2 regions of the Arthrobacter sp. StoSoilB5 genome follow, and region 1 is predicted to be linked to the other one. Evidence: predicted binding sites of a transcription regulator. Region 1 holds the regulator's gene; the other holds the start of a gene.

Region 1 (15,225 bases):
GGAACCGTGGTGCTGATATCCGAGACACCGGTGCCATCGAGGTTGATTTCCACCAGGACGGAGGATTCGCTGGTGGTGCGCTCCATGCGAGCAGTGCGGGCAGCGGACGGCGTGGCGCCGGTTTCGCTCATTGGGACGTCCTTATACACGAAGGGTGGGGTGGGTCTATTGACAAGTTTAGTTGGGCTGGGACGCCGGGCTGCCCAGGAGGGTTTCCAAGGCCTCAAGGAAGACCGTTGTTTCCTTCTCCGTTCCGGCAGTCACCCGCAAGTGTCCGGGAATTCCGACGTCGCGGATCAGGACACCCGCCTCCAGCAACCCCTGCCAAATGGCGTGCGGGTTCTCAAGACCGCCAAAGAACACATAATTGGAGTCCGAGGCCGAGGGCTTGAGTCCCATTCGAAGGAGTTCGGTCACAATGCGATCGCGTTGGACCTTGATGTCCTCGACGTCAGCCATGAGCGCTTCGCGGTGGTTGAGGGCTGCCAAAGCGGTGGCTTGCGTGACTGCTGAAAGGTGGTACGGCAGCCGGACGAGCCTAATGGCATCCGTAACCTCAGGTGCGGCGGCCATGTAACCCAAGCGGGCACCAGCCAGGGCAAAGGCTTTGCTCATGGTGCGTGAAACGATCAAGCGCTCCCGCCCGGGAAGCAGCGTCAGTGCGCTTGGTGTGTTGTCGTGCGCGAACTCGTGGTAGGCCTCGTCCACGATGACGATAGCTTGGCTCGCCTCGCCCGCCTCGTACACGGCTTCGACCACGTCCAAACCCAGTCCGGTGCCAGTGGGGTTGTTCGGAGAGCACAGGAAGACGATATTTGCGCCAGTCTCCTTCACTTGGGCAGCAGCAGAAGCTGCGTCCAGCCCATAGTCATCAGCACGAACGCCGCGGACATACTCGGTGTCGGTGCCACTGGCAAGCAACGGGTACATGGAATACGTGGGAGGGAAACCCAATGCCTTGCGCCCGGGGCCACCAAAGGCCTGCAAAATCTGTTGCAGGACCTCGTTGGAGCCGTTCGCGGCCCAGATGTTGTCCGCGGAAAGCCCGTGTCCGAGGTAATCCGCCAGGGATTCACGGAGTTCCGTGAATTCGCGGTCAGGATACCGGTTCAGGCCAGTAGCCGCGGCAGCAACGGCCTCGGTGATCGCCGCTTGCACATCTGCCGGCACGCCATGGGTGTTCTCGTTGACGTTGAGCAAAATCGGGACGTCAAGCTGCGGTGCGCCATACGGGCTCAGTCCACGCAGATTGGTCCGGAGGGGAAGTCGGTCAAGTCGCTCAAGCTGGTCACTCACCAAGACAGTTTAAGGTGCCAGTGCGACTGCGGAGTAACTGTGACGCCGGAGGCGCTTTTCGCGCACCCGGCCGACCGTTTAGTTGGCGGGAACGAAAAGCTGCTGGCCCGGCTGGATGCGTCCTCCGCGGAGGTCGTTCAACTGGATGATTTCCGCGATGACATCGCGGGGGTCGCGCTCAGGAGCGGCCGCACCGGCAATGCCCCACAGGGACTGCCCGGGCTGGACGGTAACCGTGACAGCAACGGGCGGCTGCAACTGGGCCCGCGTATCCGAGGCTTTGGCGGGAGAGTTGATGAAGCCGGCCAGGCTCAGCAGTGCGGCAAGGAGCAGCATGGCAGGGATGCCGAAGAAGACGATCCTGCCGCGCCGGGTAAGCCGGAGACGCGTAGGCGCCGGGGTGTTGCGGAATTCGTGGAACGTTGAGATTGCGGACATGAGCTGAGCCCTTCTGAGCGATTGCCTGCATCGGATGCCCGTTGCCGGCTGCCAATTCCTTGTGTTCGCTTGGATCAACGTCCGGATGTTCGAACACTTTCTTCGAACATCCGGCCGATGGTCCGCGTTTATAGAACACATATTCGAACCTTGCTATGACATTTTTAGCACTTATCAACGAACGGTGTCGAGACTCGCTAGAACGAATGTTTGATAAACGCCTGTGCCTGGCCTAGGTTTGAGTGAAGAAACAGGCACTGTTTCAGTGGAACAGGAGGGTCTGACATTTTTCAGACCCGACCATCCCCGGGCACACTTCGGATCGTGACCGGGCGGAACGGAAGGGCATTGGCGAACATGGCAGCGAAAGCCACCGGCGGCGGGGTACCCCTGCGGAGCCAGCAGCCTCAAAAGAGTCCCAAAAGCCTGACTGTCCGGCAGAAGAAAATACTGGAAACCATTCAGCGGTCCGTCAATGACAACGGGTATCCGCCGAGCATGCGCGAAATCGGGGACACCGTTGGTCTCGCAAGCCTGTCCAGCGTCACGCACCAGCTCTCGCAGTTGGAAAAGCTCGGCTACTTACGGAGGGATCCCAAGCGCCCCCGCGCCATGGAGGTCCTCATGCCTTTGACGCTTGATGGCGGGACGATTCCCGGCGTGGAAGCGGCCACCACACTGCGCAGCGCAGGTGGACTCGCCGTGACGGAATTGGCCAGTGCCAGCGACACCGCAATGGTGCCCTTGGTGGGAAGGATTGCAGCCGGCGGGCCAATCCTCGCCGACCAGACCATTGAGGACGTCCTGCCCTTGCCCCGGCAGTTGGTGGGCCACGGCGAACTGTTCATGTTGAAGGTCGCTGGCGACTCAATGATCGATGCCGCCATTTGTGATGGTGACTGGGTAGTTGTCCGGCGACAGAACGACGCCATCAACGGCGACATCGTCGCCGCCCTCCTGGACGACGAAGCCACAGTGAAAACCTTCCGCCAGCGCGACGGACACACATGGCTGCTGCCCCAGAACACGCAGTACGAACCGATTCTGGGAGACCAAGCCACCATTATGGGCAAGGTCGTCTCTGTCCTGCGTTCCCTCTAAGGCGTTCGCCTACGTTTTCTTTGTGCCCAGGCGTTCCAGAACGCCGCGCACCACGTTGCGATCCGTCGTCGCCCAAAACGGTGGCAATGCGGCGCGCAGGAACCCTCCGTACCGTTCGGTGGAAAGCCGTGAGTCCAGCACCGCCACCACACCTTTGTCGGCGGTAGAGCGAATAAGGCGCCCTGCGCCTTGCGCAAGGCGAATTGCCGCGTGGGTAGCCGACACCGCCATGAACCCGTTGCCCCCGGACTGCGCAACGGCCCGCGAGCGTGCAGTCATCAGCGGATCGTCGGGCCTCGGGAACGGAATGCGGTCGATCACCACAAGGCGGCATGAACCACCAGGGACGTCAACGCCTTGCCACAGGGACATCGTGCCGAAGAGGCAGGTGTCCGGTTCATCGGCAAATTGCTTTACCAACGCTGCCATGGTGGATTCGCCCTGGCAGAGGATGTCCACATCCAGCCGCGGGCGCATGGCGTCTGCGGCTTCCTCGGCCGCCCGCCGTGAGGAGAACAGGCACAAGGCTCCCCCGCCGGATGCACGGATGAGGTCTTCGAGCTCATCGAGGGCCTCGGCCGACGTACCGCGGCCGGGCTTAGGCAGGTGTTTGGCCACGTAGAGGACGCCCTGCTTGGGATAGTCAAAGGGTGATCCGACGTCCAAGCCGGTCCAGCTCGGCGCCCCGTCCCCGATCAGTCCGAGGCCGCCCGCTGCAGGCTCAAACGCCGATCCAATTGCCAGCGTCGCGGAAGTCAGCACCACTGTGTGCCCTGCAAATAGGCCTTCCCGCAGCCTCCCCGCCACGCTGAGTGGGGCGATGTTGATCAGTGCCGGCGATGTCTCATCCGGCTGGGAGTAACCCTGCTGGGGATCGAAGGTGCTGTTTCTGGAGAACCACACCACTTCACGGTTCTCCTTGGCGGCGAGCATCCTCTCGCACAGTTCCAGAATGAGCATGAGCCGGGAGCGCGCAAGCTGCCGACCGCCGTCGACCGCGTTTGAAGAGTCAGTCTTCGAATCCGACAACGCGGCGCGGGTGGCATCCCGCAGTTGGTCCAGGCAGTCAAGTTGTTCGTCGTTGAGCCCATTGGGCAGCAGACCGTTGGGGACTCCGGCAATAGCCATATCCAGCCGGTCCGCAGCAGCATTCAGGGCGTCAACGGTGATGGCCGTGTGTTTGCGGGCGCTCGAGGCGGCCGCATGGACCATCGCCACGGACAACTGGCCCGACACGGCCCCCGTGACCCGGTCCTGAAGCTCGTGAGCTTCGTCAACCACCACGACGTCATATTCAGGCAAGACCGCGAGTCCTTCAAACGCGCTCACGGCCAGCATGGCGTGGTTGGTGACTACGACGTCGGCTTCGGCGGCCCTGGCGTGTGCCAGCTCGCTGAAGCACTCCTCGGCAAGTGGGCACTTCTGTGCTCCCAAGCACTCCATTGACGTCACAGAGACCTGCCGCCAGGCACGATCCGTGACGCCGGGCATTAGTTCGTCCCGGTCCCCTGTGGGGGTCGTTTCGGCCCACTCGCGGAGCCGTACTACTTCCTTGCCCAATTGCGACGACGGGCCCCCAACGGCCGCTGCGAAATGCGGCACGCTGGTGTCCTCGCCAAGGGAAAACAGTTGGCCTTCCGACGGCTCCTCGCTGGGGAAGCCCCCTTCGAGCTTTTGCAGGCAGACATAATTTGCCCGACCCTTGACGAGAGCTACTTTCACGGGCCGTTCAAGGGCCGGGCTTATGGTCTCCAACAGCCGGGGCAGGTCCCGGCCCACAATTTGAGTCTGCAGGGCCAACGTAGCGGTGGACACGAGTGTCGGTTTGTCGCTGTCCATGGAATGCGCGATCAACGGAATCAGGTAAGCCAAGGACTTACCTGTCCCCGTTCCCGCTTGGACGAGCAAATGTTCACCGGACTCGATTGCCCTGGTGACTTGTTTTGCCATCTCGTGCTGGCCTGCACGGCTTTGACCGCCCATTCCAGCAACAGCTTTGTCCAACAGTTCGAGGGTGAACTTCTCCCCCACCGACTCGACGACGTCCGCCGCCACCTCCTCAACCATTGCTGACGAATGACTCCAGCTCGGCGGCCAATCCTTCACGGACCATGGCCACCACACGGGTTCCGCTTTCCTCGTGCTCGAGGCTCAGGATTTCCGAATCGGAGTTGTGCAGCTTGTTGATCATGTCACCGCGGTCGTACGGGATGAGCACCTCGAGGCGGACGCCCGGCCTGGGAATGGACCGGCTGATCTCTTCCAGGAGTTCCGGGATGCCTTGGCCTGTGCGGGTGGAGACCACTGCGTGCCGCGGCTCTTTCTGCTTCAGGCGTTCCACCACAAAAGGATCCGCGACGTCCACCTTGTTCAGGACGATGATTTCTGGAACCTTGCGGGCGTCCACCTCGGTGAAGACGGCACGTACTGCTGCGATCTGCCCCTCCGGGTCCGGGTGGGAGGCGTCCACGACGTGCAGGATCAGGTCTGCGTCTGCAACCTCTTCCAACGTGGAGCGGAAGGCTTCCACCAGCTGCGTAGGCAACGAGCGGACGAATCCGACGGTGTCAGCAAGGGTGTAGCCGATGCCATCCGGTGTCTGCGCCTTCCTGACCGTGGGGTCCAGGGTGGCGAACAGCGCGTTTTCCACCAGCACCCCGGCATCCGTCAGTCGGTTCAGGAGCGAAGACTTTCCGGCGTTGGTATAGCCAGCGATTGCAACTGAAGGTACGGCATTACGACGGCGGTTGGCCCGTTTGGTCTCGCGGGCCGGCTTCATCGCGGCGATCTCCCGACGCAACTTGGCCATGCGTGTACGGATCCTGCGGCGATCAAGTTCGATCTTTGTTTCACCGGGACCACGGGAACCCATGCCGGCTCCGGCGCCACCCACCTGGCCACCGGCCTGGCGGGACATGGAGTCACCCCAGCCACGGAGCCTCGGGAGCAGATACTCGAGTTGCGCGAGTTCAACCTGCGCCTTACCTTCACGGCTCTTTGCATGCTGCGCGAAGATATCCAGGATCAGCGTGGTCCTGTCCACCACCTTGACCTTGACAATGTCCTCAAGTCCGCGCCTCTGGGACGGGGAAAGCTCGGTGTCAACCACCACAGTATCGGCGCCAGTGGCGGACACGATGTCTTTGAGTTCCTGGGCCTTACCCGAGCCGAGGAACGTTCCCGGGTCCGGCTTGGTGCGGCGCTGAACCAGCCCGTCAAGGACCTCGGATCCGGCAGTCTCTGCCAAGGCCGCCAGTTCCCGAAGCGAATTCTCGGCGTCAGCCAAAGTGCCTTCTGTCCAAAGGCCGGCCAGGACAACGCGCTCCAGGCGCAGTTGCCTGTATTCAACTTCGGTGACATCTTCGAGTTCAGTGGAAAGGCCCGCGGTACGGCGGAGGGCACGGCGCTCGGCCAGGTCTTCCTGGTCGCCGTCGTAAATGCTGTGTTCGTGGTCAAGCGTGGAGATCGCTTGCGCCCTGCCGAAAACACCTTTGGCATCATTGTCATCGGATGCCACTGCGGGTACATCCTTGGAAAGAATCCGGTCAATGACGGCCTGGATTTGTTCAGGACTCATGTCCTGGGCGTCGGAATCGGATCCGGAGTGCTTCTGGGTGGTCATGGTCTCCTTAGACTGTTCGGCATATCCAGAATAGTGCTGTTTGGTGTCCAATGGGACGGTATTCGCGGTGGGCTGACGAGCTTCGGCCATAGAGGGCCTCCTGTGGTGCTGGGATCGAGCGTGTGGGTCCGCGGGAGGTCCTGTCCTGCTGGAGAATCCATTGCCACACCAGAAGCCATCAACCGAAAGACAGATGGCTGGAGCCCGCTGTCTTCGAGACAGTTGGGGTGGGACATGTTCTTCTGAGCATCCGCAACACCAATAACGGGAGATGCAGATTGTGCCGGACGGAACCTGCCTGGCGGAATGGCCATGCGCTGGGCTGATGTGCCAAGCGGGGCCTGCATCGCGGGCGGGTGCCTAGCCGATGTGTTGCATCGGCTCGGGCTGATTACTCAAAGATCAAGAACATGCCCCCAACGTTAGCACCCGGTGTCAAACCACTCCGACTGGTGGCAGTTTCCCAAGCCGCCGATAGCCAACTAATCTGGCAAATTATGGAGTCTGCACACTATTTCAGCGCCCAACCGGCCGGACCGTTCACCCGCAAGCCCCTCACTGTGGAGCTCGCGGGAGCTACCCGTCACGTGCAGACGTCATCGGGCATCTTCAGCCCCGACGGTGTGGACAAGGGTACCAAGGTACTTTTGGCCGAGGTTCCACCGCCTTCGCCCCGTGGCAACCTGCTGGATATTGGGTGTGGTTGGGGCCCTGTTGCCCTCACCATGGGGCTCATGGCACCCCTGGCAAAGGTCTACGCCGTGGATGTCAACGAGCGCTGCATCGCCCTGACCAACGAGAACGCGGCTGCCCTGGGCTTGGACAATGTGACAGCCAGCCACCCGCATGAAGTAGACCCCGGCGTCGAATTCGACACCATTTGGTCCAACCCGCCCATCCGCATCGGCAAGGACGAACTACATTCGCTTCTCCTGACATGGCTGCCCCGGCTGGCACCGGGCGGCAACGCATGGATGGTGGTCCAGAAGAACTTGGGCTCGGACTCACTTCAACGCTGGCTGGCCAACGAATTGGACAAGTCCTTCACGGTCTCCCGCGAAAGCACTTCAAAGTCCTTCAGGATCCTTCGGGTCAGGAAAGCGTCCCAGTAGCCACAATGACTGCCGGTCCGCTGAGCTCAACGTGTTCGCGGCCATCCTCACCGGGGAAGAACTTCACAACCACCACGCCACCGGGAACGTTGACATGCCAGGTATTGGGGGCGCTGCTGCCAGCCCAATGACGGATCGCGACGGCAGCGGCACACGCACCGGTGCCACACGACTGGGTTTCGCCTACTCCACGCTCGTGGACGCGCATGGTGATACTTCCCACGCCATCGTGGACCAGCGGTTCAGCGGGCACCACGAACTCGACATTGGTGCCATTGGCAGGCTTGGGATCCACTACCGGAGCGGTGAACAGTTTCGTGGCGGCGAGCTCACTGAGCTCAGCAAGCGCTACAACCGTGTGCGGGTTGCCCATGCTAACGGAGAGTCCGGGCCTTGCCACTTCCAGGCCGTCGGCGCTCACCAAGGCGTCCATGGCTTTACTTTGGGCTTCTGCCGGGAAGATGAACTCCCAAGGGCCCATATCCACGGCATAGCCGTCGGCCGTGCGCACAATCTTCTTAATGCCGCCACGCGTTCCAATGGTCAAGGACTCACCGGGTCCGAGCTCAACCAGGCCCTGGGCGAGGAGGAAATGCACGAAGACCCGGACACCGTTACCGCACATCTCCGACAACGATCCGTCGCCGTTACGGTAGTCCATAAACCATTCCGCGGAAGCATCCTGCTCCAGCAGTTCGCGGCCTTCAGGCAGGTAGCGGGATGGGACAGCGCGGATAAGGCCATCGCCACCTATCCCCCGATGCCTGTCGCACAGCTGTGCTACCTGCTCGGGAGAGATCTCGTGGACATCACCGGGATCAGCAATCAGGACGAAATCATTGCCCGTTCCATGCCCCTTGGAAAACGCCATTCCGGAAAGGCTGGCAGTGGGCGCGGAGGCACCGGCAGCGGCGGACTGCTGGGAGGGAACTGCGGCGGTTTGATCCATGGGACTAGGCTACCCGCCGGGCAGGTTCGGCCAGAAATTGCCGTATGCGGTACCAGCCCCGGCTAGGCCAGGGACACTGCCTTGGACACGAGCTCAGGATCCTGCCAATCGAGCCAGGCAATGCGGGGATCGGCCCTGAACCATGTCAATTGTCGACGCGCGAACTGCCTCGTGGCCACAATGGTCTCCTCGGCTGCTTGAGCGACACTGGCTTCAGCGTCGAGCACTTTGAGGAACTGGGCATAGCCTAAGGCGCGCGACGCCGTCTTGCCCCGCCGCAGGCCCGCTGCATCAAGCCGATCCACTTCCTGGAGCAGCCCCGCGTCCACCATCCGATGTACACGGAGTGCAAGCCGCTCCCGCAGAACTTCCCGGTCAACGGATAAACCAATCTGCACGGCTGGCTGGAAGTACTCGCGTTGGGGCATGAACGAGCTGAACGGGCGGCCCGTTATTCCATGGACCTCAAGCGCCCTGATCACTCGCCGGGCATCGCCAAGGCGGTCTGCCGAGACCGGATCCACCTTTTCAAGCCGGGCCCGCAACGGCCCCAGACCAAACGTTTCCCATTCGTCTTCAAGCTGTTTTCGCAAGACGGGGTCCGTGCCGGGGAACTCCAGGACATCCAGGGCTGCCCGCACGTACAGACCGGAGCCGCCCACCGTGATGGCCCGCTTGCCCCGTCCGTGGATGTCACTGATGACTTCGCGGCATTCCGCCTGGAAGTCCGCCACGCTGGCTTCCTCCGTGACGTCCTTTGTGTCCAGCAGATGGTGTGGCACGCCCTTGCGGTCCTCCACGGGGATCTTGGCCGTACCGATGTCCATACCCCGGTAGAACTGCAGGGCGTCAGCGTTGATGACCTCGCCATCGAGGGCCAGCGCCAACTCGACGCCCAGATCCGATTTACCGGACCCTGTTGGTCCGACGACGGCGATCACCGGCGGCGCGACATGTGTGGGATCCATTCGATCTCTCAAGCAAACGCAGTCAGGCGCCGCGAACAGGCAGCGACGGCATGCCCAGCGACACGCCCCGCTTGCCCGAGGCCGCACCCGGCGTGGGAACACCACAGGAATCTGCCTGGGAACGATCCCAGGCGTCACCCGCGCGTGAGCGCCGCAACGTGTAATCCCCTGGGCCGGCAGGATCAGCGACCAGGTGGAACGCAGCGGCCTCGGTGATGGTCACGGTGACGAAGTCCCCGGGCCGAGGGGTTTCTGCTCCGGCAGGTACTGAGAAATGAACGAGCCGCTGATCCTTGGACCGCCCCGACAAGCGGTGCGTTTCATCCGCTTTGCGGCCAGACTGTGCTGTCACCAGAATTTCCACCCGGCGACCCAGTTGCTTGGCGTTCTCCTCGGCGGCGATACGGTCCTGCAGAGCGGTCAGCCGTTCATAGCGCTCCTGGACCACTGCCTTGGGAAGCTGCTCGGGTAGCTCGGCCGCTGGCGTCCCAGGCCGTTTGGAGTACTGGAAGGTGAAGGCTGAGGCGAACCGGGACTTCTCCACGACGTCAAGCGTCGCCTGGAAATCTTCCTCGGTCTCGCCCGGGAAGCCAACAATGATGTCTGTAGTGATGGCAGCATCGGGGATACGATCACGAACCTTGTCCAGGATGCCCAGGAACTTGCTGGAGCGGTACGAGCGACGCATGTCCTTGAGGACCTTGTCCGAGCCCGACTGCAAGGGCATATGCAGCTGGGGCATCACGTTGGGGGTCTCGGCCATGGCATCAATGACGTCGTCCGTGAATGCCGCAGGGTGCGGACTGGTGAAGCGCACGCGCTCCAGGCCTTCAATTTCCCCACATGCACGCAGGAGCTTCGAGAAGGCCTGGCGGTCACCGAACTCCACGCCGTAAGAGTTGACGTTCTGGCCCAGCAACGTGACTTCCACCGCGCCGTCATCCACCAAGGCCTGTATTTCCGCCAGGATTTCCCCGGGACGACGGTCCTTCTCCTTGCCGCGAAGGGAGGGCACGATGCAGAACGTGCAGGTGTTGTTGCACCCTACTGAAATGGAGACCCAGCCCGAATAGACGGAGTCACGTTTGGTGGGAAGGGTGGAGGGGAAGACGTCCAGCGATTCGAGGATTTCGAGTTGGGCCTCGTTGTTGTGCCGTGCCCGCTTCAGCAAAGCCGGAAGCGCTCCCACGTTATGGGTGCCAAACACAGCGTCAACCCAAGGGGCCTTCTTGACGATGGTTTCCCGGTCCTTCTGGGCAAGGCAGCCGCCAACAGCAATCTGCATGCCGGGGTTGGCTGCCTTGACCTGCCGCAGCTGGCCCAGGTTTCCGTAGAGCTTGTTATCGGCATTCTCCCGAACGGCGCACGTATTGAAGACCACGATGTCCGCCACTTCGCCTTCCGCTGGCACGTAACCGGCGTCCTCAAGGAGGCCGGCCATGCGCTCGGAGTCGTGGACGTTCATCTGGCAACCGAACGTCCGGACCTGATACGTCCTCGGTTCCAACGGCGCAGGCGCATTCGTCACTTGGGCATCAGCATTGGCTGCCAATGCTGATGCTGAAGGCGTGGTTTCTGCTGAGGGGGAAGGAATGGTCAAACTCACTACTCAAGGGTACCGGCTTGGGCAAGTACCTCACCGACGATCCGAAAGGCCATGGAGGGCGCATAGCCTTTCCGGGCCAGCATTGATGCCAACCGGCGCGTGTACTTGTCACGTTCTGCGCGGTCCGAGAGATCGATGCCTGGCCTCAACTTACGCTCAACAAGCTCGCGGGCGGCGGTTTCCTCATCCTCATCGCTGAGCTGCGAGAGCGCTTCCTCGGCGTCATCCAACTCAATACCCTTCTCCGTCAGTTCACGGCGAAGAGCGCCCTTGGCCAATTTCCGGCTTTGGGACCGGCTGCGCACCCACATTCTGGCAAACTCGGCGTCATCAATGAGCTGGACTTCCTCGAAGCGGTCCAACACAGCCTCCGCAACGTCCTGGGGAACATTCCGTTCGGCCAGCTTGCGGGACAGTTGCAGCCGACTCCGTGGCGCCATCGTCAGTTGCCGCAGGACGATGGCGCGAGCCACGGATTCGGGATCAGGCTCCGGATCCCCGGAGACGGAAGACTCCGGGTCCGGCCCGGTTCTAGCCGTCAACGGCCTTCAGCTTCGGAGAATCTGCCTCCGGCTTCACACCCACGCCAAGCTTTTCCTTGATGAGGCGCTCGAGTTCCTGAGCCAGCTCCGGGTTGTCCCGCAGGAAGCGCCGTGAGTTTTCCATACCTTGGCCCAGCTGATCGCCGTCGTACGTGAACCACGAGCCGGACTTCTTGATGATGCCGTGCTCGACGCCCATGTCAATGATCCCTCCCTCACGGGAGATGCCCTGGCCGTAGATGATGTCGAATTCAGCAATTTTGAAGGGGGGCGCCATCTTGTTCTTGACGATCTTTGCCTTGGTTCGGTTACCGACGGAGTCGGCACCTTCCTTCAGCGTCTGAATGCGGCGGACGTCGATGCGGACTGACGCGTAGAACTTCAGGGCCTTACCACCGGTGGTGGTTTCCGGCGATCCAAAGAAGACACCGATCTTCTCACGCAACTGGTTGATGAAGATGGCGGTGGTCTTGGTCTGACTCAGGCGACCGGTGATCTTTCGCAGGGCCTGGCTCATGAGCCGCGCCTGGAGGCCGACGTGCGAATCGCCCATCTCGCCCTCAATTTCAGCACGCGGAACCAAGGCTGCCACAGAGTCAATGACAATGACGTCGAGGGAGCCGGAGCCTACCAGCATGTCCATGATTTCGAGAGCCTGCTCACCCGTGTCCGGCTGGGACACGAGCAGGGCGTCCGTGTCCACCCCAAGCTTGGCGGCGTAGTCGGGATCAAGGGCGTGCTCAGCGTCAATGAACGCCGCGATGCCACCGTTGCGCTGCGCATTTGCTACAGCGTGCAGGGCCACGGTGGTCTTACCAGAGGATTCCGGGCCGTAGATCTCAACGACGCGGCCACGGGGCAGGCCGCCAATGCCAAGGGCGACATCCAGCGCAATGGATCCGGTAGGAATGACTTCGATCGGGGCGCGGGTGTCATCACCCAAACGCATGATGGAGCCTTTGCCGAACTGCTTGTCGATCTGGGCAAGCGCTGCTTCGAGCGCCTTCTCACGATCCGGGGTTGCCGCCATGGTTCACACCTCTGATGCTTTCTCGCTGTGGAGTGGCCTGAATGGCCGCTTTCCTGTCATGTCAGACGCTATTACGGCTCCCTGACATTTTTTGAAGCCGACGTGGGCTATGTGGATAACCATGCCCTCCGATTGCCTTTGGAACGCGTCCTCCAGGATCAATTTTCCTCTCACAGGAGCATATCCCCATCCGAACAGATATTCGAACAATGGAGCGGCGTGTCACCGCCAGGGAGCTGGAAGTCCTCGGCTAAACGTGGCCGGGCTTAGCTGGCTGCAGGCTTGATATCCCTGCCTAGCCTGCGTTCCGGAGGGACATCCTGGACTTCGCACATTGCCAGCCAGACCTCGCGTGGCTGGTAGCCAGCAGCCAGCGCCTCCACGGCAGTCCGTCCTCCCACCCCGGCGAGCACCAGGGAATTGGCCAGGACCCGGGAATAGCCCGCCCCGAATTCATCGTCCATCAAACGCCAGAAGTCACTTGCCCTCACGGATAGAGTCTCTCACGGCCCCGGACTCTAGAATGGTTGCCATGAGCAATCCTCTCCAGAGCACGCCTCCTGCGGCCGTGCCAGGCGACGCCGTAGACGACGCCCTTCAGCAGGTGGAACACCAGCTGAGTCTGCTCTGGCGCCGCGCCCGTTCAATCTCGCACCAGTTGTCGCGCCAGGTCCACCCCGACATGGAGCCCGCTGCCTATGGGCTGCTGACAATCATCCGCCGCGAAGGCCCCATCCGCTTGACAGACCTCGCCTCGTGCATCGGAGTCGGCAAGCCCTCGGTGAGCCGCCAGATCGCATTCCTGGAGAGCATCGGCTTGGTCTACAAAGAAGCAGATCCACAGGACGGCAGGGCTCAATCGATTCGTCTGACGGAAAAAGGCGAAGAGAAGATGCATCAGGTCCAGGACGCCCGACGGCAGGTGTTCCGCGAGCGACTCGGTGAGTGGCCGCTGGAGGATGTCCAAACCCTGGCCGACTACATGGGCCGACTCAATGCCGTCTACGGCGAAAGTATCCTCAAGGACTCCACGCTGAAGGATCCGGAATCCGGGGACACCGCCGATCCCTCTGAAGACTGACGCCACTGCGAGGCCGGCTTTTGTCCACATAGCATCACGCACGCGAAAGGTCCCCAGCCACAGGCTGGGGACCTTTCTTGATAATAATTCCTGGTGTGACCCTTTACCGGGCTCCGGAGAGCATGCCCTGCGGGAAGTCGTCGGTAAGGTCAAGGTCGCGACCGTAGCGCTGGGAGAATTCCTGCGGAACGGTGTCCGGAACAGCTACGCCCTCCGCAACGGCCACGCGGTCGCTGACTTCGCGGAGCATGCTGGACAACGGGACGTCCAGGGCGGTGCAGATAGAGGACAGGAGCTCGGAAGAAGCCTCCTTTTGGCCGCGTTCAACCTCACTCAGGTATCCAAGTGAGACGCGGGCGCTGTGCGAGACCTCGCGGAGGGTACGGCCCTGACGCTGGCGGACATCGCGCAGTACATCACCGATTTCGTGGCGTAGTACAACCATTTTGCGCTCCTTCTGTTCGCTCTGTGCCTGATCAGCCAAGCCCACATCCTTCCAGCGGACAACGCCGTTTACGGATACGGGCTGCTTTACCATCTGTATCGCCTTGCTCCCTCGTTCATCCGGTTCGCTGGCTGGCGGACCGGTGTGGTTTCCTACATCCTAGGCGCCCCGGCTGTTCCGAAGCGACACAATGACACAACTATTGGCAATGAGTTTTTGTTCCCGGCTACTTTACGAACGGTAACCAACCCCTCCCAGTGCTTCAAGCAGACGCTCCAGCGCGGCCTCGCAGGCTTGTTGCCTGATACTCTGCCTGTCCCCCGAAAAGGTGAATTCAAACGCATTGCTGCCCATAAGGGTCGCGACGCCAACGAACACGGTTCCTACAGCTTTGCCGTCGTGGGGCTCCGGCCCAGCGACGCCGGTAGTGGAAATTCCGACGTCGGCCAAACAGGCCCGCCTGGCGCCCTCGGCCATGGCCGCAGCTACTCCCCCATCCACTGATCCAACAGCGGCAATGAGGTCGGTAGGAACGCCGAGCATGTTGGTTTTCACGGAATTCTGGTAAGCAATCACGCCGCCCTGCAGCATTCCGGACGCACCGGGCGTGTTGGCAAGGCTGGCCGCCACCATTCCTGCGGTCAGTGACTCGGCCGTAGCCACGGTAAGGCTCTTGCCGAGCGCCAGGGCGACTGCCGCCGTCGCCAGTTCTGACGCTTTGGCAGCGTCTGCGGGAAGGCTCATGCGCGGCGGCCAGCGGCACGAAGCCTGAGCGCCTGGACGACGTATTCCACTCCGGTCCACAGCGTGATGGCGAGGGCGGCCATCATGACCCAGAAGGCCACCATAACCAGCCACGGTGCGATCGCCTCGAGCGGCAGGATGTATAGGAAGATGGCCACCGTCTGGATGACTGTCTTCAGCTTTCCGCCGCGTGAAGCCGGCATGACTCCGTAGCGGATCACAAAGAACCGCAGTGCCGTGATGCCCCACTCACGGACCAGGATGAGGATAGTCACCCACCAGGGCAGTTCC
Region 2 (15,225 bases), 1.9 Mb from region 1:
GGAGTTGCCGACAGAACCGCGGCCCCAACCGGTGAACGTGTAGCCGTCACGGACCAAGGAGCCGGTCCGCTGGACGATGTTGCCTTCGGAGTCCGGTTGCCAGATCTCAAGGATGGCGTCGGGGATGGTGTTGCCGGCGCCGTCGTAGACCGTGCCTTGGAGGCGGATACTGCCGGGGCTGCCCGGAGCGAGCAATTCGTTGTCCTTATTAAAGGGAAGGGCGTAGCCATAGAAGGGGCCTACGGTTTGGCCCGGCGTGGGTGCCAGCTTGGTCATGTGCTTACTCCTCGTCCCCGGCGTCGCCGTATGCTTCGTTTTCCGTCCAGGTCCGCTTTGAGCCGGTCAGGATGATGTCCCACTTGTAGCCGAGCGCCCATTCGGGGCTGGTGAGTTCGTGGTCGTACTGGGCCACGAGGCGGTCGCGGGCGTCCTGGTCCACGATCGACTGGTAGATGGGGTCCAGCGGGAAGAGCTGATCGCCCGGGAAGTACATCTGCGTGACGATGCGCTGCGTGAATTCCGAACCGAACATGGAGAAGTGGATGTGGGCCGGGCGCCAGGCGTTCAGGTGGTTCTTCCACGGATACGCGCCCGGCTTGATGGTGGTGAAGCTGTACGAGCCGTCATCGCCAGTGATGCAACGGCCGACGCCGGTGAAGTTCGGGTCCAGCGGCGCTGGGTGCTGGTCGCGCTTGTGAATGTAGCGGCCGGCGGCGTTGGCTTGCCAGATTTCCACGAGCTGACCGGCAACCGGGCGGCCGTCGCCATCGAGAACGCGGCCGGCAACAATAATGCGTTCACCCTGCGGCTCACCGTTGTGCTGGATGGTCAGGTCCGATTCCAGCGCGTGCACATCCTGGTTGCCGAACGCGGGCGAGTAGAGCTCGATCGTCTCCGGGTCCGCGTGGTGCAGGCTCTTGGTGGGGTGGCGCAGGATGCTGCTGCGGTACGGCGCGTAGTCCAGGCGCGGCATGGTCTCTGGCGCCTTTCCGTTCTTCAGAGCCTCCGCATAGCGATCCCCGATGCCCTTCATCTCAGCGCTGAGATCCGCTTGGGTTTCCACTTTCTTGGAATCATGCGCGGCGTGCGGCTCAGCGGGAGGCACAAGTTCCTCGGATTCGAGCGCTTGTGCAGAGTTGACTTGTGCAGCGTTGACCTGCGCGGTCTGTTCTTGTGGCACAGCCGGCTCCTTTCGATGGGTTGGATTGTTGGTTCAGGGTTTATGCCCGGTGCAGCGAGTCGTATTGGACGGCGTGGCGCACCGGCGCATTGGGCGCTCCGTAGCCGTCGTAGTCGCCTCGGCGTTCCACCATTTCGAAGAACACGCTGCCAACCGTGGCGGTGTAGAAGTGGAGGAATTCTCCATTGGCGTCCCGGTCATACAGGAGATTGAGCTCCTTGAGGGTGGCCAGGAAATCCGGTTCAAGATCGAACCGCGCGTCCAGGTCTTCGTAATAGTTGGCGGGGATCCGCAGGAACTCCAGGCCACGATCGCGGGCCGAGCGGGCTGCACCCACGAGGTCGTCCACGGCGAACGCGATGTGTTCCTGGTACGTTTTGCGTGCAGTCTGCGCCTGCTTTGCCGGTGCCAGATTCAGCACCAGCCTGACTGAGCCGTCGGAGGTCTCCATGACCTGCGAGCGCACCAGGCCGCTGGGGCTCGGAACCTCGGCGAACGGCTGCGGTTCAAGGGCCAAGGCGCTGGTGTAGAACAGGACGGCTTCGTCGAAGTGCTGCCACGGCTGGGCGAGGTTCACGTGGTCAATCACAGCGTTCTGAGTGCTGGAAGCGTGCTCAAGCCCCTCGCCGAACTCGTGCGTCCACGCCGCAGTGCCGTCCGGGCTGCCCTGGCACAGGAAGATTTCGGTGGAGTCCGGTGCGGAGATGCCTTGGAACACTTCCTCATCGGCTTGGACCTTGCGGGCAACCACGGGCGCCTTGAGTTGCTGGGCGCGAGCGGAGGCAATCACTGGAGAGTCGACGTCGAACCCCAAAGCGGCGATAGCCGGTTCCGTGTGCAGCGCGGCTTGCTCGTTGATGATCACGCGGGCCTGGCCCATGGTCCACAGCTGGACATCCTTGGTGCGGTGCCGGCCCTCGAATTCGAAGCCAAGCTGGCCAAGGAGCTTCTCAAGTTGGGCGGTGTCGTCGGCCTTGACCTCGGCGAAGTTGAAGCCGGCCGGTTCGTTTACCTTGGGCAGCGTGGCCAGTTCCATGGGATAACGACGGCGGGAGGCGGCTGCTGCTTCGGTTCCGGCTTCCGCAGAGGTGCTCGCCAGCCACTTGGCGCTCTGCTCCTCCAGCCAGATCAGGGAACGCATGGCATCGATGGCCGTGCGCTCAACGTCTGACTGGCGGAAGACGTCGTTGAAGACTTCGAGCGAAACCGGGCCCGTGTAGCCAGCCCGGACCACGTGGCCCATGAACTTGGCGAGCTCGAACTGGCCCTCACCCGGGAACACACGGTAGTGCCGGCTCCAGGACAGCACGTCCATGGATAGCTTGGGGGCGTCGGCAACCTGGACGAAGAAGATCTTCTCAGCGTTGATGTCCTCGATCGGCGCCGTGTCCCAGTCGCGTGAAAGGATGTGGAACGAGTCCAGGCAGGTTCCGAGGTTGGGGTGGTCCACCATCTCGACCAGGCGATACGCGTGCTCGTAGTCGTTGACGTACTTTCCCCAGGCCAAGGCTTCGTAGGCGACCTTGACTCCATGGTCCCCGGCCAGCTCAGCAAGCTCTGCCAACTGGGAGGCACGAAGTTCGTCGTCGTCGATTGTTGCCGTGGCCACGTTGGTGCAGACCAAGATGGTGTCCATGCCCAGGCGTTCCATCAGGTTGAACTTTGCCTCGGCACGTTTGAGGTTGGCCTTCAGCAGGTCCGGAGTGACGCCGTCGAAATCCCGGAACGGCTGGTAGAGATCCAGGCCCAAACCCAGATCAGCGGCCATTTTCCGCACGTCCTCGGGGCTCAAGGGCGAGGTGACGAGGTCCTGCTCGAAGATCTCAATGCCGTCGAAGCCCGCGATTGCGCAGGCCTGCATCTTCTCTTTCAGCGTGCCGGACAGGCAGACCGTGGCGATTCCGGTGCGCATCAGTGGGCCGCCTTTGCCAGAGCCGGCAATTCGGTAGCGGCGAGCGCATCCTCGACGGCGATCAGCTCCAGGAAGTGGGCCCGCATGCGGTCGCGATCGGCGTCGTGGCCCGTGAAGAGCCGGAAGGCGTCGGCGGCCTGACCGACCGCCATGCGTCCGCCGTCGAGAACCTTGCAGCCCTTGGCGCGCGCTTCGCGGATCAACTGCGTCTCGATGGGGCGGTAGACGATGTCCGCAACCCAGTGCCGCGGTTCCAGGAGGTCGATGTCCAGCGGCAGCCCGGGGTGGGCGGCCATGCCGATAGGGGTGCAGTGAACCAAGCCATCGGCGAGGGGCATGATCTGCGGGAGTTCGTCCGTGCTCCGCGGCGTGACCGTGGCGGCCGGGAAGAGTTCGCCAAGTTCGGCGGCGCGCTCTGCGGCCCGGGCCGGGTCCATGTCCACCAGGTCCAGCGTGGTGACGCCGGCGGTGAGCAGGGCGTATGCGACGGCTGAACCGGCGCCGCCCGCGCCCAACTGGACCACGCGGTCCAGCTTTGCCTCCGGCAGCCCGTTGGTGAGTGCCGCGCCGAAGCCGGAGAAATCGGTGTTGTGGCCGATGAACCGGCCGTCCTGAATGAGGACTGTGTTGACGGCGCCCAGGCGACGGGCGTCGTCGGAAATTTCGTCAAGGTGCTCAAGGACCAGCTGTTTGCACGGGTGCGTGATGTTCAGTCCGTTGAAGCCCATGCGCTGGGCTGCGGCCAGGAGCTCCCCGACGGCGGTGGCCGGCAACGCGAGTTCCAGCAGGTCGATGGGGCGGTACAGCAAGCGAAGGCCCTGCACATCGGCTTCGCGTTCGTGCATGGGCGGAGTCAGCGACGGCATGACGCCTTCGCCAATCAGGCCCACCAGAACGGACTCGGCTCGGTTGCTCATCCTAAAGCTCCTTTGACTTCAGCACCGCGGCGTTTGGCGCTTTTCTGGGGCGTCGCCGGCCGGGTGATATTCAGATTACTACAAGTGTTCATATTCCGCACGCTTGTTCTTATCGCGAACATTTGCGAAGAGCTAACCCAACTAGGGGACAGATAACGTCCCAATGAGGGCTCATACCGACAGGTGCTGTCCCCCAGTTGGGTCAGCGCTGGGGCAGCCGGGCCGCGAGTTCAGCCGCGGCTTCCTGAAGTGTTGGCACGTGCGCGATGAGTTCCTCCATGGTGAGTCGGAACACCGGCACTGCCGTTGCGATCGAGGCGAAGGCGTGACCCTGCGAGTTGAGCACCGGCACGGCTACCGCACGCATGCCGATCTCATTTTCTTCGTCCATCACGGCGTAACCCTGACGGCGAACCTGATCAATCTCCTCGCGGAACTTGTCGCGATCGGTGATGGAGTGTTCCGTGAGCGGGTCCAACGGCAGTTCTTCGAGGAGCCGTTTCCGCTCGACCTCTTCTTCGAAAGCCACAATGGCCTTGCCCACAGATGTCGTGTGCAGGGCTCCCAGGTGGCCGGGATCGCTGGTAACGCGGAAGGTCTTGGGGCCGTCCACCTTGTTCACCGTCAAATGATGATTGCCGTCCCGCACTGAGAGGATAGTGGCCTCATGGGTCCGCTCCGTAACCCGCTGGAGGACCGGCAAGGCAGTGGCGGCAAAGCCGTGGTGGTTGGAAACGCGCTGCCCCAGCTGGAACACGCGCAGGCCCAGGTGGTACCTGCGGCCATCCGGCTCGTAGTCGACAAAGCCGTCCCGCGTCAGCGAGCCCAGGAGCCGATACGTCGTACTGAATGGCAGGCCGGCGCTCCGGGCCAGGTCGGCAGCACTGGCACCCTTCGGTTCATTGCCGAGCAGCACCAGAAGGCTCAAGGCCTTTCCGACCATGTCTGTTTTTGTGTCCTCTTTCACACTCATAGTGAAATGCTCTCATATCGTGAGAGCTATTTCTAGATGGTGGCTAGTTCTCTTGACAAGTGACCCCACTCACAGTCATTATTGCTGTATTGCACAAGTAGCTCTCACCATGTGGTTACTTTGGGGATGGTCAGGCCGCACCTCGCTCTGGTCTTCCCGTAGAAGCTAGATCCGCGACATCGTCGTCACAGAAGGAACACCCATGAGCCACACAATGCCGTCAGCGACGCCAGGCACAGTCACCCCCGCAGGAACTCCCAAGAAAGCAGCCCTCGCCAGCTTCCTGGGAAGCGCAGTGGAGTACTACGACTTCTTCATCTTCGGCTCCGCCGCCGCCTTGATCTTCCCCCACGTGTTCTTCCCGGACGCGGACACCAACGCAGCCATCATGTCCTTCGCAACCTTCGGCTTCGCCTACGTTGCCCGCCCAGTAGGCGCCGTCATCCTCGGGCACTTCGGCGACAGGATCGGCCGGCAAAAGGTACTCATGTTCACACTGGTCCTGATGGGGGCCGCGACCTTCGTGATCGGCTGCCTCCCGGACTTCAAGACCATTGGCTGGTGGGCTCCGGTCCTGCTGGTGCTTGCCCGTCTTGCCCAAGGTCTTTCGGCCGCCGGCGAGCAGGCCGGCGCCTCGTCGATGACGCTGGAGCACGCTCCGGACAACCGCCGCTCGTTCTTCACCTCGTGGACGCTGACCGGCACCCAGGGCGGCCAGATCCTGGCGGCGCTTGTCTTCATTCCAGTTCTCGCGCTCCCTGACGAGATCAAGTACGGCATCGGCTGGCGCATCCCGTTCTGGCTCAGCGCAGTAGTGGTGGTCGTGGCCTACTTCATCCGCCGTACCCTGCATGAGCCTCCGGCATTTGCAGAGGCCAAGAAGAACAACCAAATCGCCAAACTGCCCATTGCCGACCTCTTGAAGCTTCACTGGCGCGACGTCCTCCGCGTGGTGTGCTGTGCATTCATCGCCGCAGTGAGCACGGTATTCGGAACCTTGGCCATCAAGTACGCCCAGGACGTTGCCCACGTCAGCGGCACCATCACCTTGTGGCTCGTTGTGGTTGCCAACATCGTTGCCCTCGGTACCCAGCCGCTCTTTGGCATGCTCGCCGACAAGATCGGCCGGAAGCCCGTCTTCATCTACGGTGCTGTGGCCAGCGCCATCATGACTCCGGTGTTCCTGCTGACCCTCGAATCCGGCAATGTACCGCTGATGTTCCTGGTCTCCGTAGTGTTCTTCTCCTTCGGGTACGCTGCGGCCAACGCCGTGTGGCCGTCCTTCTACGGTGAAATGTTCAGCACCAAGGTCCGCTTCTCCGGCCTGGCCATCGGTACGCAGCTCGGCTTCCTCATGGCAGGCTTTGCTCCGACCATCGTCACCGCCCTCGGTGGCACCAAGCCTGGCGGCTGGGTCCAGATCTCCATCTTCACGGCAGTCATCTGTGCGATCGCAGCGGTATCAGCCCTTACGGCCCGCGAATCCGCCAAGGTTCCCACCGCGAAGCTCGGACTGCACAAGTAAGTCGCCGCAGCTGCCAGCCCAGGCAATGGAAAGCCCGGAATGTCCTCTGACATTCCGGGCTTTCCGCTGAAGTACCTACCGCGGGTTCAGCACCACTGGCATGAACTTCCCCGCACCCGTCCCGGAGTACAGCAGCAGCGTTCCGTCCCCGGCGACTCCCACCACAGAGGGGCCGCCAGTACCCGTGAACCCATTGCCGAGGGAAGCCATGCTGGAGAACATGTTCCATCCCGACCCAAGGTAGGAGCGCGCAAGGAAGCCGCCAGAGCCGTTGCCCGGGTAGAGCCAGAGCCCGCCATCGCCAGCTCGGCCAAGGAGGTCTTCCCTGCCGTCGCCATTGAAATCACCGGCCTGCAGGACCAGGTTGAACATATCCCAACCGGTGCCGATCTGCTTGCGGGCAAGGAAGCCCCCGGAGCCATTGCCAGGGTAGACCCACAGCACGCCATCGCCGGACCCGGCCACAATGTCCGGTTTTCCGTCACCCGTGAAATCGCCCGGGGCCAGCAGCTGTTCGAAGCCTTGCCATCCGGTGCCAATCTGCTTGCGTGTCAGGAACTGTCCCGTTCCATCTGTCGGGTAGAGCCACAGCGTCCCATCGGAAGCCCGGGCCACAAGGTCGGGATGCGAATCGCCGTCGAAATCTCCGGCACTCAACACCGACGTGAACTGGCCCCAACCCCACCCGACCTGAACGCGCGGGAGGAAGCTGCCCGATCCGTTACCCGGGTAAAGCCACAAAGCGCCGTCGGTGCCGCGTGCCAGGATGTCGGCGACAGCATCGCCGTCGAAATCGCCGGCTTCCCAGACCTGGCGGAACTGGTTCCAGCCGGTCCCGATCGCCAGCCGATCCGCGAAGCCTGTGCCTTCTCCCGGATAGAGGGTCATGGATCCGCCGGCTGCTGCCGTCAGGACGTCCACGCGCTTGTCACCCGTGAAGTCCCGGCCGCCGACAATGTCACCTACTCCATTCCAACCAGTTCCGACGGCGGCACGCGGCAGGAAGCCTCCCTTGCCATCGCCCGGGTAGACATAGAGCGTGCCATCGCCGGCCCGCGCCAGCAGACCCGGAGCCCCGCCGCCGAACGGACCGGAGGCCGCCAGGCTGTTGAAGGAATCCCAGCCTTGGCCGATCTGCGTCTGGGCGAGGAAACCACCAGTCCCGTTGCCTGGATACAGCCACAAGCGGCCATCCGCGCCGGCGGCAATGAGGTCGCTCCTGCCATCGGCGTTGAAGTCCCCCGCCGCGACCAACTGGGTGAAGCCCTGCCAGCCAAAACCGATCTGGCTCCGGGAAAGGAAGCCGCCTTTCCCATTGCCGGGATAGAGCCACAGTGCGCCATCGCTGGTCCGTGCAAGGATGTCCGCAAAGCCGTCACCGTTGAAGTCCGACGTTCCCAGGACGGCGTTGAAAATGCCCCAGCCAGAGCCGATCTGCACCGGATCATCCAGGCGGTTTCCCGGGAGGCCGCTGAAGAGGAGCAGGGTACCATCGGCTTCGCGGGAAATGACGTCGGCCAGTTTGTCGCCGTCGAAGTCGCCCGCGGAGAAACGCATGCGTGCCTTGAGTTTGGGATCTGCATTGATAGTGACGGTGGCCGAGGTTGTGGAGACGGAGTTGATCGTCACCTGGGTGCCCGTGTAGGTGGTGAAGGTGCTGCCGGCCTGCCACGCGTGATTCTTGGCGTACCAAGGCTCAGTGAAGGGGATGGTGGATGGCATGAGGATCAGCGACGAGGCGATGGTGGCGCCGCCGCGCTGGACGATCTTGACTCCTCTATTGCCGGGGGGCCTGCCATCTTCCCCAAGGTAGCTGTCGTACCCTACCGGCTGCCTGAGTTCCAGGTAGTAGACCTCTTTGCTGATTGGGTCCGTGAACTTGATGGCGCGTTGTGCCTCCGTGCCGCCCCATGGCTTGAGGGTGTAGCTCTTGACGCCCGTGGCCACGCCGACATCGCGGATTTCGTCTCCGCGGCCCAGCCCTGCGTAGTCCCAGAAGCTGGAGCTCACCACCGGCTGGGCGTACTGCGCAGCGCCCATGAGGTCCGTGGTGTCGCCGTATTCACGGATATAGCAAGAGGTGTCCGTGAACCGCCCGGTGCTGTCCACGCCGACGTCGGAAGCTCCGCTACCGCACTGCAGCGCGTCCGCGTGCATAAGGCCAATGACGTGTCCGAATTCGTGGCTCATCACATTGTTGGAGAAGTTACTGAGCTGCGGCATGAGCACACGCCCGCTGTAGCTACCGCTGCTGTAACCCGCGCCCAGTGCGTTTCCCGAGAGAGTCGACGTGGGAATGAAGATCACCAGCGCCGTGTACGGGCTGGCCGTCCAGTTCAGCTCAGCGGTAATGGTGGAAATGATGGTGCCGTAGCTGTCCGTGGATTTGGCCTTGGATTGGAACCCGGAGACCTTGCTGGCGACCGTCATGGACAACTTGTTGTCCGTCATCGCTTTCCAATAGCTGCTAGTGGCCGCCACTGTCTGCTCGGCGCCAGTCATGGAGACGGTGTTCATGTTGTCCGCCAGCTTTGCCGTGACCAAACGGACGCGGATATCGCCGTTCGGACCGGTTGCTGCTGCGCCGTCGCCGGGGAGGGACTCGACGCCGGCGATCTCGCCGCGGGCGGGAGCCTGTCCGGGCGGCGTCTCGAACACATGTTCCGAGTGCGGCGTTCCCTCGATGAACCGTACGTTCGGATTATCGGGTTTTGGTTCAGGCACCGCCGATGCCGGCGCCTGGACGAAAAACAGGCCGGTGGCAAATACCACCAGGCCCGTGGACACCGCGATTGAACGCCGCAACAAACCCATTGATTCTCCCGGGGACGGAGTCTGTGGTTCCTGTGAGTCTCAAGAACCGAGTTCAGGTTACCGTCGCCCCCGCGCTGGTCCGCGGAAGCAGCCACAAAGCGAAGGCGAGTCCTGCCGCAACTGGTGCGTACCGGCGTCGGGTACTAGCCGAAACGCAAGCATCCCGGAATGCTAACCGGACCCTAACCACGCCGAAATACTCCGGCAACAATGCCCCGCCACACTGGAATAGCCGGCAAGTGCAGGCACCAGCTCCAGTTCAGGAGGACACCATGCTGAAGGAAGTCACCACTCACACAACACGAATACGCGCGATCAGCCAGCTCCACCGCGGAGACGAGATCGAGGCCCGTATGTCCGTTGGCCCCGCCTACGATGACGTGGTCATCCGCCGCGGACGGGTCCAGGAAACAGCGCCGGGAATCGGCGTCGTCTGGATCATGGACCACGTCTCCGGGATGAGGAAAGCCATCAATACCGATGAATGCAGCGTTTGGCGCGTCGCCTGAACCCCGGCTTGACCCCAAACACCCGCTCAGCCGCCGGCCACGGACTGGATAATCAAGACCTCCTGACCGGCCGCAACCTCCGTATCAAGACCCTTCAGACGCCGGACCTCATCACCGTTCACGTAAACATTCACGAAACGGCGGAGGGCACCGGTTTCATCACGCAAACGCCTGGCCAGCACCGGATATTCGCCGGTGACCGAGTCCAGCAACTGTCCAACGGTTACAGCGCCGTCGGCGGACGCAGTCAGATAGGACTGTCCGCCGACGAGCGGCTGCAGGACACCCGGCAACACCACCGTAAAGTCAGCCACAACGGGCCTACCCAGGCACCGGGGCGCTGGCTGCCGCTTCACTGACTGCCGGGACGCCAAGCACGACGGCGGCACGCACGCACAGCACGTCCGGCAAGTGCGAGGCCACTTCAGTAAAGGTCTCGCCCTCGTCGGCGCTGGCGTACACCGATCCGCCGCGGGTTCCGAAGTACACGCCAGTCGGTTCGGCGGTGTCCACGGATGCAGCATCGCGAAGCACAGCATTGTATTCGTGGTCCGGCAAACCAGTGTGAAGCTCTCTCCACGTTCCACCGGCATCCTCAGTGCGGTGCACGCTGAGCTTGCCGTCCGGCGGGATGCGTTCGCCGTCGGCCTTCAGCGGGATGACCCAAGCTGTCCCCTCGCGCCGGGGATGGGTCAGCATCACGAAACCAAAGTCCGCGGGCAGCCCGTCCGCGATGGAGTTCCAGTTCTCGCCGTCATCGTCCGTGCGGTACACGCCGTGGTGGTTCTGTGCGTACAAACGGCCCTCGACGGCGGCATCCGCGGCGATCTTGTGGACGCACTGGCCGAACTCGGGGTTGGGATCGGGCATGAAGTAGGCCGAGATTCCCTTGTTGCGGGGCTCCCAGGAGGCACCGGCGTCGAGCGATCTGTAAACGCCGCCCGTGCTCATGGCGACGTGGACCTTCTCGCCGGACGGATCCACCACGATGGAGTGCGCGGCCGCTCCCCCGTAGCCAGCACCCCACTCGCTGCGGTGGGGGTGGTCCCACAGTCCGCGGTTCAGCTCGAAGTGCTCGCCGCCGTCGGTGGATTTCCACACTGAAATCGGTTCGCACCCGGCCCAAACCACGCCAGGGCGGGACTCGGTGTCGGGGTAGATCTGCCAGATGCGTTCCAGCGCAGCGTCCGTGCCGTCCGGGAATTTGATGGCGCCCTGCTCGGGCTCGGTCCACGTTGCACCGACGTCATCGGAATGGGCAACCGTGGGTCCCCAGTGCTCCGAACGCACCCCCACCATGATTCTGGTTTTGCCGTCCCGGGTGTCTATCCCGATGCTGGGGATCTCGCTCATCAGGAAGTGCGGGCCAGAGATGGACCATTCTTTGCGGTCCGGGCTGGTTGCAAGCCACAAACCTTTCTTGGTCCCGATCGCTAGGACATAACTTTCTGCGGTATCTGCGGTTGCCATGAGTCCCATCGAACCATCAGGGCGCACGGGTGGCAACGGGTTCCTTGGAGCTTGTGGATAAGCGTGCTGGTTTGCAGCCGACCACAGACGAGACCCGCGTGACGTTTTGGCACTCCGCGCACTACATATTCGTGAAGGTGTGTTGCAACCGGCGGTGTCGGGTTTGCCATCACGACGGCAAACGCTGGGCACCTACTATCCAATTTGAACAAGGAGACAAGGTGGACTTCCCCAAGAACGCGCGTGGTGAGACCTACGGGTCCGCAATGGAGGCGCGGACACCGGCCGACGAACCAGATCTCATCAGATCCGTCGGGGACGACGGAAGAAGCCATTCAGCTGCAGAATGTTCGGACGGACGGCGCTGGCCGGGTTTTGGATTTGGATGTGGCTGGTTGTGTGACGCTCGGTGGCGAACGGTTCGCTGATGGAGCCTCAACAAATCTCGAAGGAAATTGTTGACAATTTACAGTGGGCGATTTAGATTCATAGTGAATCAAAAACCTCCGCCCGCTCGTATCGGAAGGCACATCGCCTATGACGAGCGAGGCCCCTCTCCTAACACCTCCACTGAAGGGACCCATCATGGCTACAACTGACTCCCGCCCGAAGTACATCTCCTTTGACATCTACGGCACCTTGATCAACTGGGATACTGACTCCACTACCCGCCGCCTGCTCGCGGGCCGTTTGCCTGAAGAGCAGTGGCCTGCGTTCAAGAAGGTGTTCCGCGGCTACCGCTTCGACGAAGTCTTGGGCGACTACAAGCCCTACGAGCAGATCCTTCAGAATTCCTTTGACCGGGTATGCAAGTTTTTCGGCATTGGGCCAACCCCGGGTGCCGGGGTAGAGTTCGCTGACGCTGTTCGCGGCTTTGACGCCCACGATGACGTGCCGGCGCCGCTGAAGCTCATGGGCGACAACTACAAGCTTGTGGCTCTGTCCAACGCCGACGACAGCTTCCTGGAGATCAGCATTCCCAAGCTCGGCGCTGACTTCCACGCCGTGCTGACCGCAGAACAGGCCCAGGCCTACAAGCCCCGCTACCAGGCCTTCGAGTACATGCTCGATACCCTGAACGCCAAGCCGGAAGACTTCCTGCACATCGCCTCGCACACCCGGTACGACATGCACCCGATGCACGACATGGGCTTCCGCAACCTCTGGGTTCTGGACCGCGGCTACGACCCCATCACCGGCGGCTACGACTACAACAGCGTTAAGTCGCTGGACGAGATCAACAAGCACCTCGGTCTCTAAACCGGCTGCTGGCTCTGCGTCGATGAAAGGGTGAAATGAGCGATTCTGCCTTTATCCAAGCAGTGGCATCAGAGAGTGGACTCCTGGCGGAGCCTCCGCAGCTCGCTGACCCCGCCGTCCGGGGGCTGCTCGAACGGTTCTACGGCCTGGCGGGAACGCTGGTCCGGATTCCCACCGAGAAGGACGAGACTTTCCGGCTCCGGGACGGGGACGAAACGTATCTGGTGAAGATTTCACCCTCGGATGAGGATCCAGTGATCGTCCACCTTCAAACGGCTTGCATGGAGCATTTGGAACGGACTGCCCCTGAACTTCCAGTCCAGCGTCTTGTCAGGAGCCTTGACGGAGAGCCGCAAGTCCTCATTCCGGAGCCTGCAGGAGCCTTTGATCGGGTACTGCGGGTGATGCGCTTCCTGCCAGGCGATTTGCTGGCCAATCACGACGCGTCGGCTGGCCAGCTTCGATTGGTGGGCTCAAGCCTGGCCCGCCTGGGGATTGCTTTGAAGGACTTCGATCATCCTCGCGCCGATCGTTTGCTCCTCTGGGACCTCAAGCATTTTCACCGGATGCGCCCGCTTCTTGACTATGTGGATGAGAAGGAAAAACGGTCCCTCGCAGAAGATATTTTCGATCAGTTCGACCACAAAGTGGTTCCGCTCCTCGACACGCTGACCTCCCAGGTTGTCCATGGGGATTTCAGTCCGTTCAATGTCCTCGTCAACCCCAGCAGGCCCGATTATGTAACCGGGATTATCGATTTCGGGGACGTCGTACGAACCCCCGTGATCTTCGACATCAGTGTCACCATGGCCAACCTTCTGGGAACAGACCCGGCCAGCCCCTGGGAGCACGCACTGCACGTCATGAACGGCTATCGAAGCATCCGCCCCGTGGTCGGGCAGGAGTTGGAGGCTCTGATCGTCTCAGCCCAGGCGCGCCTGCTCCTGCGGGCCTTGATAACGCAGTGGCGGGCAAGCCAGTTACCGCTAAGGCGAGATTATCTCCTCTCCCACTCAAAGCCCGACTGGGACCGGCTCGCGTCCACTGCCGCAGCCCCGGCACCAGAACTTTCTTTCACAGCATGAACCCGACCCCCTTAGCTTCGAGGAGAAAACATGGGTACTTCCCCAATCCGCAAGCCGTCCAAGGCCATGGTTAACGGCTTCGATCCCAGCCGCCTGGATGAGCTCCCGGACCAGATGCAGAAGAGCATTCGACGCCGGGACAAGAGCCTGGGGCCCAGCTACAGGCTCTTCTACGACGAGCCCCTGGAAATCGTTCGTGGCAAGGGCGTCACATTGTTTGACCGGGACGGCAATGAATACCTCGACGTTTACAACAACGTTCCCTCTGTTGGTCACGGCCACCCGCGCGTGATTGAGGCTGTCCACCAGCAGATGCAGACGCTGAACACCAACACCCGCTACGTCCAGGAGTCCATCCTGGACTACTCAGAGCAGCTTCTTTCAACGTTCCCCGCCGAGCTTGGCCATGTCATGTTCACTTGCACTGGTTCAGAAGCCAATGACCTCGCTATGCGCGTCGCAAAATATGTGACCGGACAGCAGGGCATCATCGTCACGGCCGGCGCGTATCACGGGTTGACTGCCGAGGTCTCTTCCTTCTCGCCGTCCTTGGGCAAGGGCGTGCCCCTGGGCGCGAATGTCAGGGTTATCGACGCCCCGGACGCCCTGCGCTATTCATCAGATCAAGGCTCGTTTGAGGATCACCTGCGGGACCAGGTGCGTGCAGCCATCTCTGACCTGCACCGGCACGGTATCGGAGTGGCGGCTTTCATAGCCGACAGCATCTTCTCCTCCGACGGTGTCTTCGCTGGTCCCGCAGGCTTCCTTCGCCCCATCATCGAAGAGATCCATGCCGCAGGCGGCCTGTACATCGCCGACGAGGTACAGCCAGGATTCGGCCGTACGGGTGAGGAATGGTGGGGCTTCCAGCGCCACGGAATCGTCCCCGACATCGTGACCATCGGCAAACCCATGGGTAACGGCATTCCCGTCGCGGCAGCAATCTTCAAGCCCGAATTGCTGCAGGAGTTCGGGAAGAACATCCGCTACTTCAACACCTTCGGCGGAAATTCAGTAGCCATAGCGGCAGCCCAGGCCGTCCTTGACGTCATCCGGGAGGAATCACTCATAGAGAACGCTTTGAAGGTTGGCGGAAAGATCCTCACAGGCCTGAAGGACCTCACCCAGAATCTGGACCAGGTGGCAGAAGTACGCGGAAGCGGCTTCTTCATCGGCGTCGACCTCGTGACCGATCGATCCACCCTCACACCCAACGGGGACGCCGCCGCCAGCATCGTCAATGCCCTCCGGCGGGACCGGATCCTGATCTCGGCTTGCGGCGCCCAGGGCAACGTCCTGAAACTCCGTCCGCCAATGCCCTTTTCCAATGACGACGCCGATCGCCTGCTGGAAGGAATTGGCCGTGCCTTCAAGGCACTGCGCTAAGGCGCAACAACAAACAGGCCGGCCTAGTGCCGACACCAAATGCTTGGGGATTGTGCCTTCCACTGTGAAAGCACTCTGTGTATTACACCAACCGAAATCACTTGAAGGGTTGCACCATGAAGACGACACATATGATCCAAACAGCCGCCGCGGGGCTCGCCGTCCTGTTGGCCCTGACTGCATGTGGTGGCGCC

The links. Region 1 encodes LexA, which represses DNA repair genes until DNA is damaged. Its sites were predicted from a motif close to TCGAACANNTGTTCGA; they were not measured.
Region 2: a site for LexA is predicted at 4,105-4,120, ahead of LDN75_RS23410 (shikimate dehydrogenase). Genes of this name have one in related genera too.

The regions. Positions count from the first base shown of each region.
Region 1 is NZ_AP024646.1:1,725,299-1,740,523, reverse strand. Features, by position in the region: gene hisB (imidazoleglycerol-phosphate dehydratase HisB) at 1-131, opposite strand, end outside; gene LDN75_RS07925 (histidinol-phosphate transaminase) at 178-1,296, opposite strand; gene LDN75_RS07920 (LysM peptidoglycan-binding domain-containing protein) at 1,375-1,734, opposite strand; gene lexA (transcriptional repressor LexA) at 2,092-2,835, shown strand; gene LDN75_RS07910 (ATP-dependent DNA helicase) at 2,845-4,902, opposite strand; gene hflX (GTPase HflX) at 4,895-6,457, opposite strand; gene LDN75_RS07900 (methyltransferase) at 6,955-7,569, shown strand; gene dapF (diaminopimelate epimerase) at 7,550-8,518, opposite strand; gene miaA (tRNA (adenosine(37)-N6)-dimethylallyltransferase MiaA) at 8,581-9,486, opposite strand; gene miaB (tRNA (N6-isopentenyl adenosine(37)-C2)-methylthiotransferase MiaB) at 9,509-11,092, opposite strand; gene LDN75_RS07880 (regulatory protein RecX) at 11,092-11,634, opposite strand; gene recA (recombinase RecA) at 11,624-12,664, opposite strand; gene LDN75_RS07870 (DUF3046 domain-containing protein) at 12,931-13,128, opposite strand; gene LDN75_RS07865 (MarR family transcriptional regulator) at 13,188-13,745, shown strand; gene LDN75_RS07860 (helix-turn-helix transcriptional regulator) at 13,849-14,283, opposite strand; gene LDN75_RS07855 (CinA family protein) at 14,422-14,934, opposite strand; gene pgsA (CDP-diacylglycerol--glycerol-3-phosphate 3-phosphatidyltransferase) at 14,931-15,225, opposite strand, start outside.
Region 2 is NZ_AP024646.1:5,148,535-5,163,759, forward strand. Features, by position in the region: gene pcaG (protocatechuate 3,4-dioxygenase subunit alpha) at 1-276, opposite strand, end outside; gene pcaH (protocatechuate 3,4-dioxygenase subunit beta) at 281-1,105, opposite strand; gene LDN75_RS23405 (sugar phosphate isomerase/epimerase and 4-hydroxyphenylpyruvate domain-containing protein) at 1,221-3,092, opposite strand; gene LDN75_RS23410 (shikimate dehydrogenase) at 3,092-4,009, opposite strand; gene LDN75_RS23415 (IclR family transcriptional regulator) at 4,212-4,982, opposite strand; gene LDN75_RS23420 (MFS transporter) at 5,185-6,507, shown strand; gene LDN75_RS23425 (VCBS repeat-containing protein) at 6,583-9,321, opposite strand; gene LDN75_RS23430 (hypothetical protein) at 9,594-9,830, shown strand; gene LDN75_RS23435 (MoaD/ThiS family protein) at 9,857-10,144, opposite strand; gene LDN75_RS23440 (glycoside hydrolase) at 10,152-11,309, opposite strand; gene LDN75_RS23445 (haloacid dehalogenase type II) at 11,886-12,560, shown strand; gene LDN75_RS23450 (phosphotransferase) at 12,596-13,645, shown strand; gene LDN75_RS23455 (aspartate aminotransferase family protein) at 13,676-15,031, shown strand; gene LDN75_RS23460 (ABC transporter substrate-binding protein) at 15,148-15,225, shown strand, end outside.